4 regions of the Buttiauxella sp. AC142 genome follow, and region 1 is predicted to be linked to each of the others. Evidence: predicted binding sites of a transcription regulator. Region 1 holds the regulator's gene; each other region holds the start of a gene.
What was found. Region 1 encodes LexA, which represses DNA repair genes until DNA is damaged. Its sites were predicted from a motif close to TNCTGTATGTACATACAGNA; they were not measured.
Positions count from the first base shown of each region.

Region 2: dinB (DNA polymerase IV) is a predicted target of LexA. The motif match lies at 1,827-1,846, and genes of this name have one in related genera.
Region 3: rmuC (DNA recombination protein RmuC) is a predicted target of LexA. The motif match lies at 1,662-1,681, and genes of this name have one in related genera.
Region 4: AC0IWZ_RS06140 (DNA translocase FtsK 4TM domain-containing protein) is a predicted target of LexA. The motif match lies at 2,020-2,039, and genes of this name have one in related genera.

Region 1 covers NZ_CEEDCH010000001.1:33,277-37,461, forward strand. The annotation lists gene plsB (glycerol-3-phosphate 1-O-acyltransferase PlsB) at 1-1,196, opposite strand, end outside; gene AC0IWZ_RS00145 (diacylglycerol kinase) at 1,323-1,691, shown strand; gene lexA (transcriptional repressor LexA) at 1,800-2,408, shown strand; gene dinF (MATE family efflux transporter DinF) at 2,482-3,813, shown strand; gene AC0IWZ_RS00160 (CsbD family protein) at 3,971-4,180, shown strand.
Region 2 covers NZ_CEEDCH010000001.1:768,900-773,084, forward strand. The annotation lists gene nqrE (NADH:ubiquinone reductase (Na(+)-transporting) subunit E) at 1-292, shown strand, start outside; gene nqrF (NADH:ubiquinone reductase (Na(+)-transporting) subunit F) at 305-1,528, shown strand; gene nqrM ((Na+)-NQR maturation NqrM) at 1,540-1,764, shown strand; gene dinB (DNA polymerase IV) at 1,868-2,923, shown strand; gene pepD (beta-Ala-His dipeptidase) at 2,968-4,185, opposite strand, start outside.
Region 3 covers NZ_CEEDCH010000001.1:4,769,599-4,773,783, reverse strand. The annotation lists gene ubiE (bifunctional demethylmenaquinone methyltransferase/2-methoxy-6-polyprenyl-1,4-benzoquinol methylase UbiE) at 1-92, opposite strand, end outside; gene rmuC (DNA recombination protein RmuC) at 183-1,616, opposite strand; gene udp (uridine phosphorylase) at 1,751-2,512, opposite strand; gene AC0IWZ_RS22265 (dienelactone hydrolase family protein) at 2,780-3,607, shown strand; gene AC0IWZ_RS22260 (hypothetical protein) at 3,970-4,185, shown strand, end outside.
Region 4 covers NZ_CEEDCH010000001.1:1,348,526-1,352,710, forward strand. The annotation lists gene trxB (thioredoxin-disulfide reductase) at 16-984, opposite strand; gene lrp (leucine-responsive transcriptional regulator Lrp) at 1,487-1,981, shown strand; gene AC0IWZ_RS06140 (DNA translocase FtsK 4TM domain-containing protein) at 2,103-4,185, shown strand, end outside.

The sequences.
Region 1 (4,185 bases):
GTTTTCGGATCAAGCAAACGCCCGGTACGGGAACGCCCACCTTCCACAAAATATTCAACGGAATAGCCACGGCTAAACAGCTCGCCAAGATATTCACGGAACACGGTGGAATAGAGTTTGCTGCCTTTAAAGGTACGGCGAATAAAGAACGCTCCCAGGCGACGGAAAATCGGGCCTGCTGGCCAGAAATTCAGGTTGATACCCGCCGCGATGTGCGGAGGAACTAGCCCCTGGTGATAAAGCACGTAAGACAGCAGCATGTAGTCCATGTGGCTGCGGTGGCAGGGCACATAGACAATCTCATGGCCGTCATGAGCCAGTTGGCGCACACGCTCAGCGTTGTGAACGTTAATGCCCTGGTACAAACGGTTCCACGTCAGTCCTAACACGCGGTCGGTCAAACGAACGGCTTCATAAGAGAAGTTGGCGGCAATCTCTTCCATCAGCGCGACAGCATTTTGCTGTGCTTTTTCATGGGAGATTTTCTTGCTACGCGCTTCGTCTTCTACCGCGCGAGCGATAGCTTTTGATGCCAGAAGTTTGTTAAACAGATCCTGACGCACCGGCAGACGCGGGCCAACAGTCGCTAAACGCTGGCGAGCGAAGTGCATACGTGCCACTCGCGCCAGTTTCTGAGCGATTTTTTTATCTGTGCCGTGATCGGTTGCCATCTGGCGCAGCGAAACCGGTGCGGAAAAACGCACAAAGCTGTCGCGCCCAAGCCAGGAGACGGCGAAGAATTTTTGAATGCCGTTGAGCATTCTTAATGGCGGATTCACTTCGCCTTTTTCGCGCCCCGGTGAACGGCCAAACATGACCGAAACAGGCACCATCTGCACGTCCAGATTTGGATTGCTACGGTGTAAATCGAGGTAATCATGGAACAGCTTGATCGACTCTTCTTTCGGCGTGTAATAAGTGAATACACGCGGCCCACCATGGATAAAGACATAGCGCGGCAGCACCGCTCCGTCGATTTCTAACGGCTCGAGAGGGTCGGGCAAGTTATGCGCGAGGCATTGAGCGCGCAGCGTTAATAAGTCCGCCTTTGAGTTATAGGGCAGCACGTACATTATTGGACGTGTGGGATCTAAGCCCAGTTCGGCTTGTGGATCTGCCGGAATAGACTTGCTCTTTACCAGAACGCCTAATGGTAAATTAAGTAATTTGTAGTAGATTCTTGGCCAGCCTGACATAAACGATGTAAAGCCTCAGGTTAATGATGCAAATTCGCCGCAAGAATATCAGAATCTGACCCAGATTTCTGTGGCGTTATAATTTTGACAAGCATTGATGCAAATAATTTGAAAAGGTTGCCCAAAATGGCGAGTAGTACCACTGGACTTACCCGTATTATCAAAGCTGCAGGCTATTCATGGAAAGGGCTAAAAGCGGCCTGGATCAACGAAGCTGCTTTCCGCCAGGAGGGCGTTTCGGCTGTCATCGCCATTGCTATTGCCTGCTGGTTAGATGTTGACCCTATTACCCGTATTTTACTGATTGGTTCAGTGGTGTTGGTGATGATTGTCGAAATCCTCAATAGCGCTATTGAGGCCCTCGTTGACCGTGTTGGTACTGACTATCACGAGCTTTCCGGGCGAGCAAAAGATATGGGCTCAGCCGCTGTATTAATCGCCATTATCCTTGCAGTAATTACCTGGGTCACGCTGCTTTGGCAGCATTTGCGATAGTCTTTCCAGAATAGTTAAGTGCCTGGTTTTTTGCTCAATTTGTGGTTCCAAATTCGCCTTTAACTGTATATACTCACAGCATAACTGTATAAACACCCAGGGGGCGGAATGAAAGCGTTAACTACCAGGCAGCAAGAGGTGTTTGATCTTATTCGGGATCATATCAGCCAGACCGGCATGCCACCGACACGTGCCGAGATTGCTCAACGTCTGGGGTTCCGTTCTCCGAACGCTGCTGAAGAACATTTAAAAGCTCTCGCCCGTAAAGGCGTGATTGAGATTGTTTCCGGCGCTTCGCGTGGCATTCGTTTGCTGGTGGAAGAGATCACTGGTATCCCGCTGGTTGGGCGCGTCGCTGCGGGTGAACCACTCCTTGCGCAGCAGCATATCGAAGGCCATTACCAGGTAGATCCTTCATTGTTCAAACCGAATGCCGACTTCCTGCTGCGCGTCAGCGGGATGTCTATGAAAGACATCGGTATTATGGACGGTGATTTACTGGCGGTGCATAAAACTCAGGATGTGCGTAACGGCCAGGTTGTGGTTGCGCGCATTGATGATGAAGTGACCGTTAAACGTTTGAAACAGCAAGGGAATACCGTTCATCTGCTGCCAGAAAACAGCGAATTCGAGCCGATAGTGGTTGACCTGCGCGAGCATAACTTCTCGATTGAAGGGCTGGCTGTTGGGGTTATTCGCAACGGCGACTGGCTGTAAAATCTCTTTAGGTGATGCGTATTTAAGTACGCATCACTGTCTTAATTCTCTTTGATCTCCTTCAGGAGAGGTCATGCAATTATTCTCCACAGCGGATCGTGCGCTCTGGCGCCTCGCTTTACCCATGATTTTCTCCAACATTACCGTCCCGCTGCTTGGCCTTGTCGATACGGCTGTTATTGGTCATCTGGATAGTCCTGTTTATCTCGGTGGTGTCGCGATTGGAGCGACGGCAACCAGCTTCCTGTTTATGTTATTGCTCTTTCTGCGCATGAGTACCACCGGCTTAACCGCCCAGGCCTTTGGCGCAAACAACCCCTCCGCTTTAGCTCGCGCACTGGTTCAGCCTTTATTGCTGGCACTCGGAGCGGGTATTGCCATTGTCTTGCTGCGCGAACCACTAATCTCGCTGGCTCTGCGTATTGTCGGCGGTAATCAGGACGTGCTCTTTCAGGCGCAACGTTTTCTTGAGATTCGTTGGTTAAGCGCCCCGGCCTCCCTGGCTAATTTGGTCTTGCTCGGCTGGTTGCTGGGCGTTCAATACGCACGCGCGCCGGTTATTTTGTTAGTGGTCGGTAACGTTCTGAATATTGTGCTCGACGTGTGGCTGGTGATGGGGCTGCATATGAATGTTCAGGGGGCGGCACTCGCTACTGTCACGGCTGAATACGCCACATTTATCATCGGCTTGCTCATGGTGAAAAAGGTCATGGGCCTGCGTGGAATCAGTGGTGAAATGCTCAAACAGGCGTGGCGCGGTAATGTTCGGCGTTTGTTGGCGCTTAACCGCGACATCATGCTCCGCTCGCTGTTATTACAGATCTGTTTTGCCTCCGTGACCATCTTTGGCGCGCGTTTGGGTAGCGAAATCGTCGCGGTGAATGCGGTACTAATGACGTTGCTGACCTTCACCGCTTACGCGCTCGATGGTTTTGCTTATGCCGTTGAGGCACATTCCGGGCAGGCTTATGGGGCAAAAAATCGGGGGCAATTACTCGAAGTCTGGGGGGCTGCATGTCGCCAGGCCGGTTTAGTCGCACTGGCATTCGCCGCCGTTTATGCCTTATTGGGTGAGCAAATTGTTTCCCTTTTGACCTCAATTGCTGAGCTGCAACGGCAAGCGGATATCTATTTGTATTGGCAGATAATTTTACCCGTTGTCGGCGTGTGGTGCTATTTGCTCGATGGCATGTTTATAGGCGCAACTCGAGGGACTGAAATGCGCAATAGCATGGCTGTCGCGGCGTTGGGCTTTGGCCTGTCGATGTTTACCGTACCGTATTTAGGCAACCACGGGTTGTGGCTTTCGTTAGCTGTATTCCTTGCGCTAAGAGGTTTGTCGCTGGGATGGATCTGGCGTCGCCACTGGCAGAAAAATACCTGGTTTAACAATGTTCAAGATTAAGCCGTTAGGTTAAACATTCTTAGTTTTCCCCATACCACCATATCCTTGACTACAATTATTCCCACGTCCAGCAGAAACAGGGTGTCAGCCAAACGGAAGCACCCGGACGATGGTAATTTTTGTTAGTAATTTTTCACCGAACGATGAGGATATTATTATGAATAAAGACGAAATCGGCGGTAACTGGAAACAGTTCAAAGGCACAGTAAAAGAGAAATGGGGCAAACTGACTGACGATGATATGACCGTCATTGAAGGGAAGCGCGATCAGCTTGTCGGCAAAATCCAGGAACGTTATGGATATGAAAAGGATAAGGCAGAGGAAGAAGTCGTTGATTGGGAAACTCGCAACAAATACCGTTGGTAATTAGT
Region 2 (4,185 bases), 740 kb from region 1:
CCCGGCACTTTATAACGCGTTGGGTATCTTCCTGCCGCTCATTACCGTTAACTGCGCTATCTTCGGTGGCGTGTCGTTTATGGTGCAGCGTGATTACAGCTTCGGTGAATCCATTGTCTACGGCGTGGGCTCAGGAGTGGGCTGGATGCTGGCCATCGTTGCGATGGCGGGGATCCGCGAAAAGATGAAATATGCCAATGTGCCCGCAGGATTGCGTGGCTTAGGAATTACCTTTATCACCACTGGATTGATGGCGCTGGGCTTTATGTCATTCTCCGGTGTGCAGCTATAAGGGCATAAACGTATGGAAATTATTCTTGGCGTGGTGATGTTCACGCTAATTGTTTTGGCTCTGGCGTTGTTGATTTTGTTTGCCAAGTCAAAGCTTGTTAACTCCGGCGATGTGCTGATTGAGATTAACAACGAAGCAGACAAACAGTTCCATGCTCCGGCTGGCGACAAGCTGCTGAATACGCTTTCAAACCAAGGGATTTTCATCTCTTCGGCTTGTGGTGGCGGCGGTTCATGTGGGCAATGCCGTGTGACCATTAAAGAGGGGGGCGGTGATATTCTGCCGACCGAGCTTTCGCACATCACCAAGCGTGAAGCGAAAGAGGGTTGCCGTCTTGCGTGTCAGGTCGCTGTGAAACAGGACATGAAAATTGAGCTGCCGGAAGAAATATTCGGCGTGAAAAAGTGGGAGTGTGAAGTTATCTCTAACGATAACAAAGCAACTTTCATCAAAGAGCTCAAGCTGCGTATTCCTGATGGCGAAGTTGTGCCGTTCCGTGCCGGTGGGTATATCCAGATTGAAAGCCCGCCTCATGAAGTTAACTATCAGCACTTCGATGTGCCGCAGGAATATCGCGGTGACTGGGATAAGTTTAACCTTTTCCGTTTCAAATCAGTGGTGAAAGAGCCGTGTGTCCGCGCTTACTCGATGGCGAACTATCCGGATGAAGCAGGCATCATCATGCTGAACGTACGTATTGCTACGCCACCGCCGAATGTACCAGATGCTCCTCCAGGCATAATGTCCTCGTACATCTGGTCGCTGAAAGCGGGCGATAAAGTGACAATTTCCGGGCCGTTCGGTGAGTTCTTTGCCAAGGAAACGGATGCGGAAATGGTGTTTATTGGCGGTGGGGCCGGTATGGCGCCAATGCGTTCACACATCTTCGATCAGCTCAAACGCCTTCATAGCACCCGCAAAATCAGCTTCTGGTACGGCGCTCGTTCTCTGCGTGAAATGTTCTACGAAGATGAGTTTGAAAAACTGGCGCAGGAAAACCCGAACTTTACCTTCAATGTGGCACTTTCTGATCCGCAACCAGAAGATAACTGGACGGGCTACACTGGCTTCATCCACAACGTATTATTGGAAAACTATCTTCGTAGCCATCCAGCTCCAGAAGACTGCGAATTCTATATGTGTGGGCCGCCAATGATGAATGCTGCGGTTATCAAAATGCTCAAAGACCTGGGTGTCGAGGATGAGAACATCATGCTTGATGACTTTGGCGGCTGACGGGAGCCATTATGCTGACAGTATTTTTAGCCACCTTTACCATTTTTATTCTGGTGATTTTCGGCATGTCGCTGGGCGTGATCGTAAAGCGTAAAACGCTTCAGGGTAGCTGTGGTGGTATTGCCGCGCTAGGCATGGACAAAGTCTGCAATTGCCCTGAACCTTGCGATGCACGTAAGAAACGAATCGCAAAAGCGGAGCGGCAGGCAAAACTTCAGCAAAACCGCATTATTTAAACCTTCTGAAACCTCCTGCATCTGCGGGAGGTTTTCTTTCTGTCTTTCCTCAATCATAGTTTAACTGTATACTTATCCAGTATAAAAACTGGTGTGAAAAAGTATGCGTAAAATCATTCATGTTGATATGGACTGCTTTTTTGCAGCCGTTGAGATGCGTGATAACCCGAGCTTGCGGGATATTCCATTGGCTATCGGTGGTAGTGCGCAGCGGCGTGGGGTTATCAGCACAGCAAATTATCCAGCGCGTAAATTTGGCGTGCACAGCGCAATGTCGACTGCCATGGCACTCAAATTGTGCCCACATCTGACACTTTTACCTGGGCGTTTTGACGCATATAAAGAAGCTTCCAACCATATCCGCGAAATATTTAGCCGCTACACCTCGCTTATTGAACCTCTGTCTCTGGATGAAGCATATCTGGATGTGACCGCAAGCATGAACTGCCACGGTTCGGCCACTCTCATGGCGAAAGAAATTCGCCAGACCATTTCAGATGAACTTAATCTCACAGCTTCAGCGGGGATCGCTCCGGTCAAATTTCTCGCGAAAATAGCGTCAGACCTTAATAAGCCAGACGGGCAATACGTCATCACTCCAGAAGAAATTCCTGCGTTTTTGCAAACTTTGCCGCTTGGCAAAATTCCAGGCGTTGGCAAAGTGACTGCGGGTAAACTGGAAAGCCTCGGCTTGCGGACGTGTGCCGATGTGCAGAAAACGGATTTAGCGTCTTTGCTCAAACGCTTTGGTAAGTTCGGGCGGATACTTTGGGAGCTAAGCCAGGGTATTGATGAGCGCGAAATTAACAATGAGCGTCAGCGCAAATCGGTAGGTGTTGAGAAAACATTGGCCGAAGACATCCATGATTGGCAGGAGTGTGAAGCCATCATTGAACAACTTTATGCTGAACTTGAGCGACGTCTGAAAAAGGTGAAACCAGATTTATTGATTGCTCGTCAGGGAGTCAAACTCAAGTTTAATGATTTCCAGCAAACCACTCAGGAACATGTCTGGCCCCAGCTCAATAAAGCCGATTTAATCGCTACCGCGAAGCAAACTTGGGAAGAGCGGCGGGGAGGGCGAGGCATAAGGCTAGTGGGGCTGCATGTCACGTTACTGGACCCGCAGTTGGAGCGCCAACTGGTTCTGGGAATATAAAAAAACCCTCTCAATGAAAGGGTTTTTATCTACACGTATTTGGCTTACTTAGCTGGAATTGCTTTTAGCAACTCAGTCAGCAGGATCCAGTACTGGCCTACGCTTGCGATATGAACTTGTTCATCCGGGGAGTGTGGACCCGTAATGGTCGGCCCAATAGAAACCATGTCCATCTCAGGATAAGGTTTTTTGAACAGCCCACATTCCAGACCGGCATGGATAACCATGATGTTTGGCGTTTTGTTGAACAGCTTCTGGTAAGTTTCACGTACCAGCCCCATCACCGGGGAGTCAGCGTCGGGCTGCCAGCCTGGGTAGCTGCCTTTGGCAACACTTTGTGCGCCAGCCAACTGACCCAATGCCTCGAGCATGCCGACCACATAGTCTTTGCCGCTATCAATCAGGGAGCGAATCAGGCAGATAATTTCTGCGCTTTCATCAGTCATTGAGACCACACCCACGTTCAGTGAGGTTTCCACTACACCTTTAACCGCGTCTGAATTACGGATAACGCCGTTTGGCATGGCATTGAGCAGGTTAATGAAAGCATCACGGCTTTTTGCTGTTAGCGCAGCTTTGTCGGTGGTGGTTGCTTCAACCAGGACGGTGGTATTTTTCTCAACGGCACCCAATTCATTTTGCAGAATTGACAGGAACTTAGCTGCCAGATCTTTGAACTGTGCTGCTTTGTCGGCAGGGACTGCGACAATTGCAGAGCCTTCGCGCGAAATAGCGTTACGCAGCGTGCCACCGTTCAAATCAATCAAACGAGCGTCCAGTTCAGCCGCATGTGCAAACAGGAAGCGCGCCAGCAATTTGTTGGCATTGCCCAGACCCAGGTGAATTTCAGCACCTGAGTGACCGCCTTTCAGGCCTTTGATGGTCAGCTTGTAGGTTTCGTAACCCGCAGGAACTGCTTCGCGTTGCAGCGGCAGCGTGGAGATAAAATCAATCCCGCCCGCGCAACCCATATAGATCTCACCTTCTTCTTCAGAATCGGTGTTGATCAGAATATCAGCTTGCAACCAGCCCGCTTGCAGGCCAAATGCGCCATCCATACCGGCTTCTTCGGTCATGGTCAGCAGAACTTCTAATGGACCATGAGCGACAGTCTCATCAGCCAGCACTGCGAGTGCAGAGGCCATACCGATGCCGTTATCGGCACCCAGTGTCGTACCGCGCGCTTTAACCCATTCACCATCAATATATGGCTGAATCGGGTCTTTGGTGAAATCATGGACAGTGTCGTTGTTTTTCTGCGG
Region 3 (4,185 bases), 4.7 Mb from region 1:
GAGTGGAACACATTAGCGACCATATCGGCCTTTTGCTCTTTCGCTACAGTGCGAAAACCAAAGTGTGTTGTTTCCTGGGATTCTTCAACCATCTCAATGCCTGCTTGTCCAAAAAATGTTTGTGAAGTGTAACAGAATGAGGCCTAAAGCCCTATGCTTCAAGCCATGCGCTTGACCTGGGTTTAACGTTCACCCACGATATGTCTGTTATCCAAATTGTTGTCATCCAGGTTTTCTTCATCTAATTCATGCTCGTGGCGAGCTGAATTAACGTCTTCTTCAAATCTGGCCTGCTCGACCAAATCTGGATTAATCTCACGTTTAACCTCAACGCCCAGGCCACGAAACGCATCGGCCTGCACGAGAATATTGCCACGTCCCGAAGCGAGTTTTTTCATCGCCTGCCGGTAGTTATCCTGCGCTTTATCGAGGCTCTGGCCTATCGCCGACATATCATCAACAAAGAGGCGCATTTTGTCATATAGCCGACTGGCACGTTCGGCAATTTGTTGCGCATTCCGGCTTTGATGTTCATAACGCCACAAATTGGCAACGGTTCTTAATGCCACCAACAATGTGGTTGGGCTAACCAGCATGATGTTATTTTTCAGCGCTTCGCTGATGAGTTCAGGCTGGCGGTCAATCGCCAGTAAAAATGCAGGTTCGACGGGGATAAACATCAACACATAATCCAGCGAACGCAAACCCGGTAATTGCTGATAATCTTTGCGGCCCAGCATACGAATGTGATTACGCATCGCTGCAATATGTTCATTGAGCGCACTTTCTCGCGTTAACTCGTCGTCGCCATTGTAATAACGTTCATAGGCCACCAGCGTCATCTTGGCGTCGATCACCACATCTTTGCCTTGCGGCAAACGTACGATGACATCTGGCTGCATACGGCTGTTATTTTCGAGCTGGATATTCACCTGAGTTTCGTATTCATAACCTTCACGTAAACCGGATGCTTCCAGTACGCGGGTCAATACGACCTCGCCCCAGTTACCCTGCGTTTTGTTATCCCCTTTCAGGGCTTTGGTGAGGTTTAGCGCCTCTTGCGCCATCTGAGCATTTAGCTGCTGAAGGTTGCGGATCTCATGAGTCAGCGTGTGCCGCTCGCGAGCCTCCTGACCAAAGCTATCCTGCACCTGGCGGCGAAAGCCATCCAGTTGTTCGCGCAATGGCGACAGCAAGCCATTCAAACTTTGGCGGTTTTGTTCTTCAACTTTTCGGCCGCTTTGTTCAAAGATTCGGTTGGCGAGGTTTTCAAATTGTTCGCTGAGTCGCTGTTCGCTATTAAGCATCTGGCGATGTTTATCGTCAGCATTTAGACGGGTTTGCTCCAGCAATGTGGAGAGTTCGCGGATATCCGCTTCCTGCGCACTGTTGATTTCTAGCTGCGTGCGTAATTCACGATTGAGTTGCTCGCATTCCTCTTTCCAGTGCTGGTTTTGCTGCATTTCTTGCCGGGCAGCAGTGAGTTCGCCGTAGATTTCTCGCTGCTCTTCATACAGTGCAGATTGCCGCTGTGCTGCCCGCAAACTTGCCAGCAACCAGCCAGTCAGAACACCAACCAGCGCAATACCGAGCCCGAATAAAATAGAAATATCCACAGTCACTCCCACAAAGCCATACCAGGCATCAGCAAAATAAAATTGTGCTGTATAAATGTCCAGATGAAAAGGAGTTTACTGCGAGGCGTTACGCAAAGCGTAAAAATAAGCCGGCTTGCACCGGCTTTAAGGGATTAGATTAAGCGACGAGCAGCTTCGACCACAATTTTCACCGCGTGGCTTTCGGTTTTCTTCATGGTTTCAGCGTTAGGAATTTCTTGCTGAGTACGGTTTACAATCACGCCTGCAACCATACCGGCACGCAGACCCTGGCTTGCGCACATGGTCAACAGTGTGGCGGATTCCATCTCATAGTTCATCACACCCATCTGCTGCCACTCTTCCATGGAGCCTTTGTAGCGGTTCACTACGCGGCCTGAGAAGGTGTCGTAACGCTCCTGGCCTGGGTAGAAAGTATCGGAGGACGCCGTCACACCAATGTGCGTGGTCGCGCCGATAGACTTCGCAGCTTCAACCAGAGCGGTGGTACACGCAAAATCAGCAACCGCTGGGAATTCCATTGGCGCAAAGTGCAGGCTGGCACCATCAAGGCGCACAGAAGCCGTAGTCACCAGAACATCACCGACGTTGATATGTGGCTGAATCGCACCGGTCGTGCCAATACGCAAGAAGGTACGAATGCCCAACTGCGCTAATTCTTCCACAGCGATAGAAGTAGACGGGCCACCGATACCGGTTGAGCAGACGATCACTGGCTTGCCGTCTAACTCAGCACGCCAGGTAGTAAATTCACGGTGGGCAGCCAATTTGACCGGCTTGTCCATCAGTACAGCGATTTTTTCAACTCGCTCAGGGTCGCCCGGGACGATGGCAAGTGTTGCCCCCTGCAGGTCGCTTTTAGTGAGGCCGAGGTGAAAAACATCAGACTTGGACATAACAGACTCCTCTGTTTAATAGGTTGGCTTGCATTGCTTAGAGGTACTGTACAGAACCCCGGTAAAGAATTTCGTGACGCATTTCACTTTGAATGAAACAAGTTACATTATTTTCAACTGCAATAGTGATGAAAATCACATTTATGCAGGTATTCATTCATTGCGCTTATACCTAAACAACAGACACCGAACCACTCCCAAATTCATTCAATTTGCACGGGGTTGGCTATAGTTACCGCTGTGCGTTATTAAAAAAGGATAATGACAATGAAAGAAGAACAACAATCAGGTCAATCGCCGGGCGGAAATTTCGCACCCGCGGCCTCCCCTCTTGCTTCCACTGTATTACATACCCCGGACAACGGAGTTTTGGCAGGGGAAACCTCTATACCCACTCAGGGCGAAAACATGCCCGCTTACCACGCCAGGCCGAAAGGTGTTGAAGGCTCTTTACCGATCGTAATTGTGGTGCAGGAAATTTTCGGCGTACATGAACATATTCGCGATGTTTGCCGTCGCCTGGCGTTAGAAGGCTATCTCGCTGTCGCGCCGGAACTCTACTTTCGCCAGGGCGATCCTAATGATTTTGCTGATATTCAGACGCTGTTTAGCGGGCTGGTTTCTAAAGTTCCCGATGCACAAGTTCTGGCAGATCTCGATCACGTAGCCAACTGGGCAGCGAGAAATGGCGGTGATGCACACCGCCTGATGGTGACTGGTTTTTGTTGGGGCGGACGTATCGCATGGTTATACGCCGCGCATAATCCACAACTGAAAGCGGCGGTCGCCTGGTACGGTAAACTGGTGGGAGAAAAATCGCTGAATTCTCCACATCACCCGGTCGATGTGGCTATCAACCTTAATGCACCGGTACTCGGACTGTACGGCGGGCAAGATACGGGAATACCGCTGGATACCGTAGAAACCATGCGCCAGGCGTTACGCGCAGCGAATGCTAACGCAGAAATTATCGTCTATCCCCAAGCAGGTCATGCCTTCAATGCAGATTATCGTCCGAGCTACCATGAAGAATCAGCAAAAGATGGCTGGCAGCGCATGCTGCGCTGGTTCGAGCGTTACGCGGCCAAGAAGTAACGGATTTCGCCCTGGTACTACCGGGGCATTTACCCTATCAATAATAAGTGTATTAGCTCACACTCTTGAGTCTGCTTTTTTTAATCCTGTCGCCTTACAACACGTTGGTGTATGGATTATTGATTACATTCGAAAATGAAGGTGGGTTTAAGTAGAGGGAACTTAGTTCTATAGCCTGTTACATATTTTTATTGGCTTATATATTTAATCAATAATTTACAGGATGGGTATTAAGTATATAAATAGTTAATACCCGGATTGATTCTATAAATAATTTGCATCCCTTTATTCTTAAGAACAGAATCTGAAAACCTTCTGTTTAAAACATATTTCTTAAGAAACCATGATAAAGGGAATAAATCATGTCAGAACTGAGGCCGCATAAACCCAAAGACTATTTGTTAGACGAGCATACCTTTAGCTCCTTTCCCAGCATGAGCCCCGCAATACGTGATATGGCCGTAATGAACGGTACATTTATTACAGAAAGCCGCTACATCATGTTGCTTACGCTGGATGAAGCGCAGAATGTTGTGGATGAACTTCTCGGCAAGGTCGATTACATGTTTTCTTACCGG
Region 4 (4,185 bases), 1.3 Mb from region 1:
TATGGATTACGAGAGTTACTTATTCTGTTCGGCCAGACCGTCCAGGTAGCGCTCGGCATCCAGTGCAGCCATACAACCCGTGCCTGCAGAGGTAATCGCCTGGCGATAGATATGATCCATGACGTCGCCTGCCGCGAACACGCCAGGGATGCTGGTTTGTGTTGCGTTGCCGTGAATACCGGACTGCACTTTGATGTAGCCGTTTTCCAGCTCGAGCTGGTCGGCGAAAATTCCGGTGTTCGGGCTGTGTCCGATTGCGACGAACAGACCTGCAACTTCTAACTCTTCAGTCTGGTCAGTATTGTGTGCATCGCGCAGACGCAGACCGCTCACACCCATCTGGTCACCGGTTACTTCATCGAGCGTGCGGTTAGTGTGCAGCACGATATTGCCGTTCTTCACTTTCTCCATCAAACGATTGATGAGGATTTTCTCGGCGCGGAAGCTATCGCGGCGGTGAATCAGGTGCACCTCAGAGGCAATATTTGCCAGATAAAGTGCTTCTTCAACCGCAGTGTTACCCCCGCCGATAACCGCAACTTTTTGATTGCGATAGAAGAAACCGTCACACGTTGCGCAGGCAGAAACGCCACGGCCTTTGAACGCCTCTTCGGAAGGCAGACCCAAATAACGAGCAGAAGCACCCGTGGCGATAATTAACGCGTCACAGGTGTATTCGCCGCTGTCGCCTGTCAGACGGAACGGACGGTTTTGCAAATCCACTTTAGAAATGTGATCGAACAGAATTTCTGTTTCGAATTTGGTCGCATGTTCGTGCATGCGCTCCATCAACGCTGGGCCTGTCAGGTCATTAGGATCGCCAGGCCAGTTCTCAACTTCAGTTGTTGTGGTCAACTGGCCACCTTTTTCCATCCCGGTAATCAAAACGGGCTTGAGGTTAGCGCGAGCCGCGTAGACTGCAGCGGTATAGCCCGCAGGGCCGGAGCCAAGAATTAGCAATTTACTGTGTTTAGCGGTGCCCATGAGATCCTCATTGTTCGTTGGCAGTCAATCGAGGGATTGTAGGGAATTTGGCGGGTTAAAAAAAGGGTACAACGGTGGTGATGGGTAATAGTGTTAACGATATGTGCAATAGTCGTGTTCAATCAATCTATGCAAATGAATAGAAAGCGCATAGAAATCCATCAGAACAGGGTAATTAGTCACGCCACTAAAGTGATGAATAATCGTCAAGTCGCCGGGATATATGGCACGTTCCACTAATTTTCGATGTTTTGCTTTGACAATCCGCTAAGCATTTGCGAAAACATTCGAGGAAGAAAAACATTTGGTGTGAGAGCAGTAAAATAATCACGCATACCTGATGCAATTTTACCGGGTTATTGAAATCTACTCATGGCGTGGACAGACGCCATGAGTGATGTCGATAGCGGCCATTGGGCACCGGTCTTCTCACGTACACTCGGAACATTGACGTTGACCGGGTTATGGCAGGTGAAGGAAGGAACAAAGAGAGACAATAATAATGGTAGATAGTAAGAAGCGCCCTGGCAAAGATCTCGACCGCATCGATCGTAACATTCTGAATGAACTGCAGAAGGACGGACGTATTTCCAACGTCGAGCTTTCGAAGCGAGTAGGGCTTTCACCGACTCCGTGCCTTGAGCGCGTGCGTCGTCTGGAACGACAGGGTTTCATTCAGGGCTACACCGCTCTGTTGAACCCGCATTATCTGGATGCATCACTTCTGGTTTTTGTTGAGATTACTCTGAATCGTGGCGCCCCGGATGTGTTTGAGCAATTTAACGCCGCAGTTCAGAAACTTGAAGAAATTCAAGAATGTCATTTGGTATCCGGCGATTTCGACTACCTGTTGAAAACCCGTGTACCTGATATGTCTGCGTACCGCAAATTACTAGGCGAAACCTTGTTGCGACTGCCGGGTGTGAACGATACCCGTACGTATGTAGTGATGGAAGAGGTCAAACAGAGCAATCGTCTGGTTATTAAGACCCGTTAACACGGGCCAGGTGCAAAATCTGCGTATTTTGGTTACACTCCTGGTAATTCATACAGCAACAGTGCCGGGAATGCCCGGCACTGTTGCTCTCCATATTTTTTAAGGACCTGGAGAGTCTTACTTGAGCCAGGAATACACCGAAGAAAAAGAAGTTACATTGAGGAAACTCAGCAGCGGGCGTCGTGCATTAGAGGCGTTACTGCTTCTTGTTGCCATTTTTGCCGTCTATTTGATGGTGGCGTTGCTCAGTTTTAATCCTTCCGATCCGAGTTGGTCACAAACCGCATGGCACGAACCTATCCATAACCTGGGTGGAATGCCAGGTGCGTGGCTGGCCGATACTCTGCTATTCATCTTTGGCGTGATGGCCTACACCATCCCGGTAATCATTATTGGTGCGTGTTGGTTCACCTTCCGTAACCGTGATAGCGAAGAGTTTGTTGATTACTTTGCCGTTTCCTTACGCCTGATTGGTGTATTGGCAATGGTACTTACGGCCTGTGGCCTGGCGGCGATAAACGCAGATGATATTTGGTACTTTGCCTCAGGTGGCGTGATAGGGAGTTTGCTCAGCACCGCGATGATGCCTTTGCTTAATAGTAGCGGCGGCACAATTGCCTTGTTGTGCGTTTGGGCGGCAGGTTTAACCCTGTTTACCGGCTGGTCCTGGGTCAGTATTGCAGAGAAAATTGGCAGTGCGACATTAAGCGTGCTGACTTTTGCCAGTAACCGTACGCGCCGGGATAACACCTGGCAAGACGATGATTACGACTACGAAGATGAAGAGCATGGTGATGAGCACGCTCCGGAAGTGGAAAAGCGTGAGTCTCGTCGTGCGCGTATTTTGCGTGGTGCATTAGCACGTAAGCAGCGTATATCTGAGAAATTCTCCAATCCTAACGCGCGTAAAACAGACACTGCGCTGTTTTCTGGTAAGCGTATGGATGATGCGGAAGATGACGTTTTATTCTCGGGAAATAAAGCGACGCTGCCTGAGGACGACGTTTTGTTCTCAGGGAATAAAGCAACACTACCTGAAAGCGACGAATACGATCCGTTATTACACGGGCAGTCTATCGTTGCCCCGGTTGCGGCAACTGCCGCCGCTGCAATGGCGAACCCTGCCTATGCCGCTCCCGTTATGCCAACCGCGACCGTATCACCAGTAGCTGCTCCGGCACCAGAAGTGGATCACCATCCCGCTATTGCCTGGGAACCTGCGCCTACTACGATGACGCCTGAACCCGTTATTGCGCCTGCGCCTGAAAGTTACGACGCGCCTCGCGCGACGGATCAATATCATCCGCAATATTCTGCGCAACAAAATCCGCAGCAGCATCCGCAGCAAGTCACCAGCCATTGGTCAGAACCGGCTGCGGAGCAACCTTTTGTTGAACCGGCTTACTATGAACCAGAGGCTCCAGAGCCTGTTGTTCAGCCTGAGCCTGTTGAAGAATTCAAACCCGCCGTTCGCCCGCCGCTGTACCATTTCGAAGAAGTCGAAGAGCGTCGTGCGCGTGAACGTGAGCAACTGGCAGCCTGGTATCAGCCGGTAAACGAACCTAAGCCTGACCCTTATGGCTATGACAGTTCTCCAGCTTTTGCATCAACAAGTTCTACGGACGCTTCGCGGATTGAACCACCGGCTATGCCTCAGGGGATGTCCAGCGTAATGCCGGAAATTCCGATCGTGCCAGCCCCGGATATTCCGCAAGGTGTTAAAGATGCTGCAAAAGTCGCAGGTGTTGCGGCAGCGTTTAGCCCGGTGTTTAGTATTGCCAGCGACGCGCCTCGTCCTCAGGTTAAAGAGGGGATTGGCCCGCAGTTGCCACGTCCAAATCGTGTGCGCGTACCGACTCGTCGTGAGCTTGCGTCCTATGGCATCAAGTTGCCTTCTCAGCGAATGGCTGAAGAAGAAGCGCGTCGCCAGGGCGGGATGGATATCGAAGACGACTATGCTGACGATGCCGAGGAAATGGAACAGCAGGAACTCGCTCGCCAGTTCGCGGCCCAGCAACAGCGGCGTTATGGTGAAGAGTATGAAGACGATGCGACACAGCAAGATGAAGCAGAGGCTGAACAGGCAGAATTAGCTCGCCAGTTTGCAGCGCAGCAGCAACAGCGTTACTCCGCGGAACAACAGCAACCAACACAGCAACAGCCAAATAATGTGCCGTTCTCACTGGATGATTTTGATTTCTCAC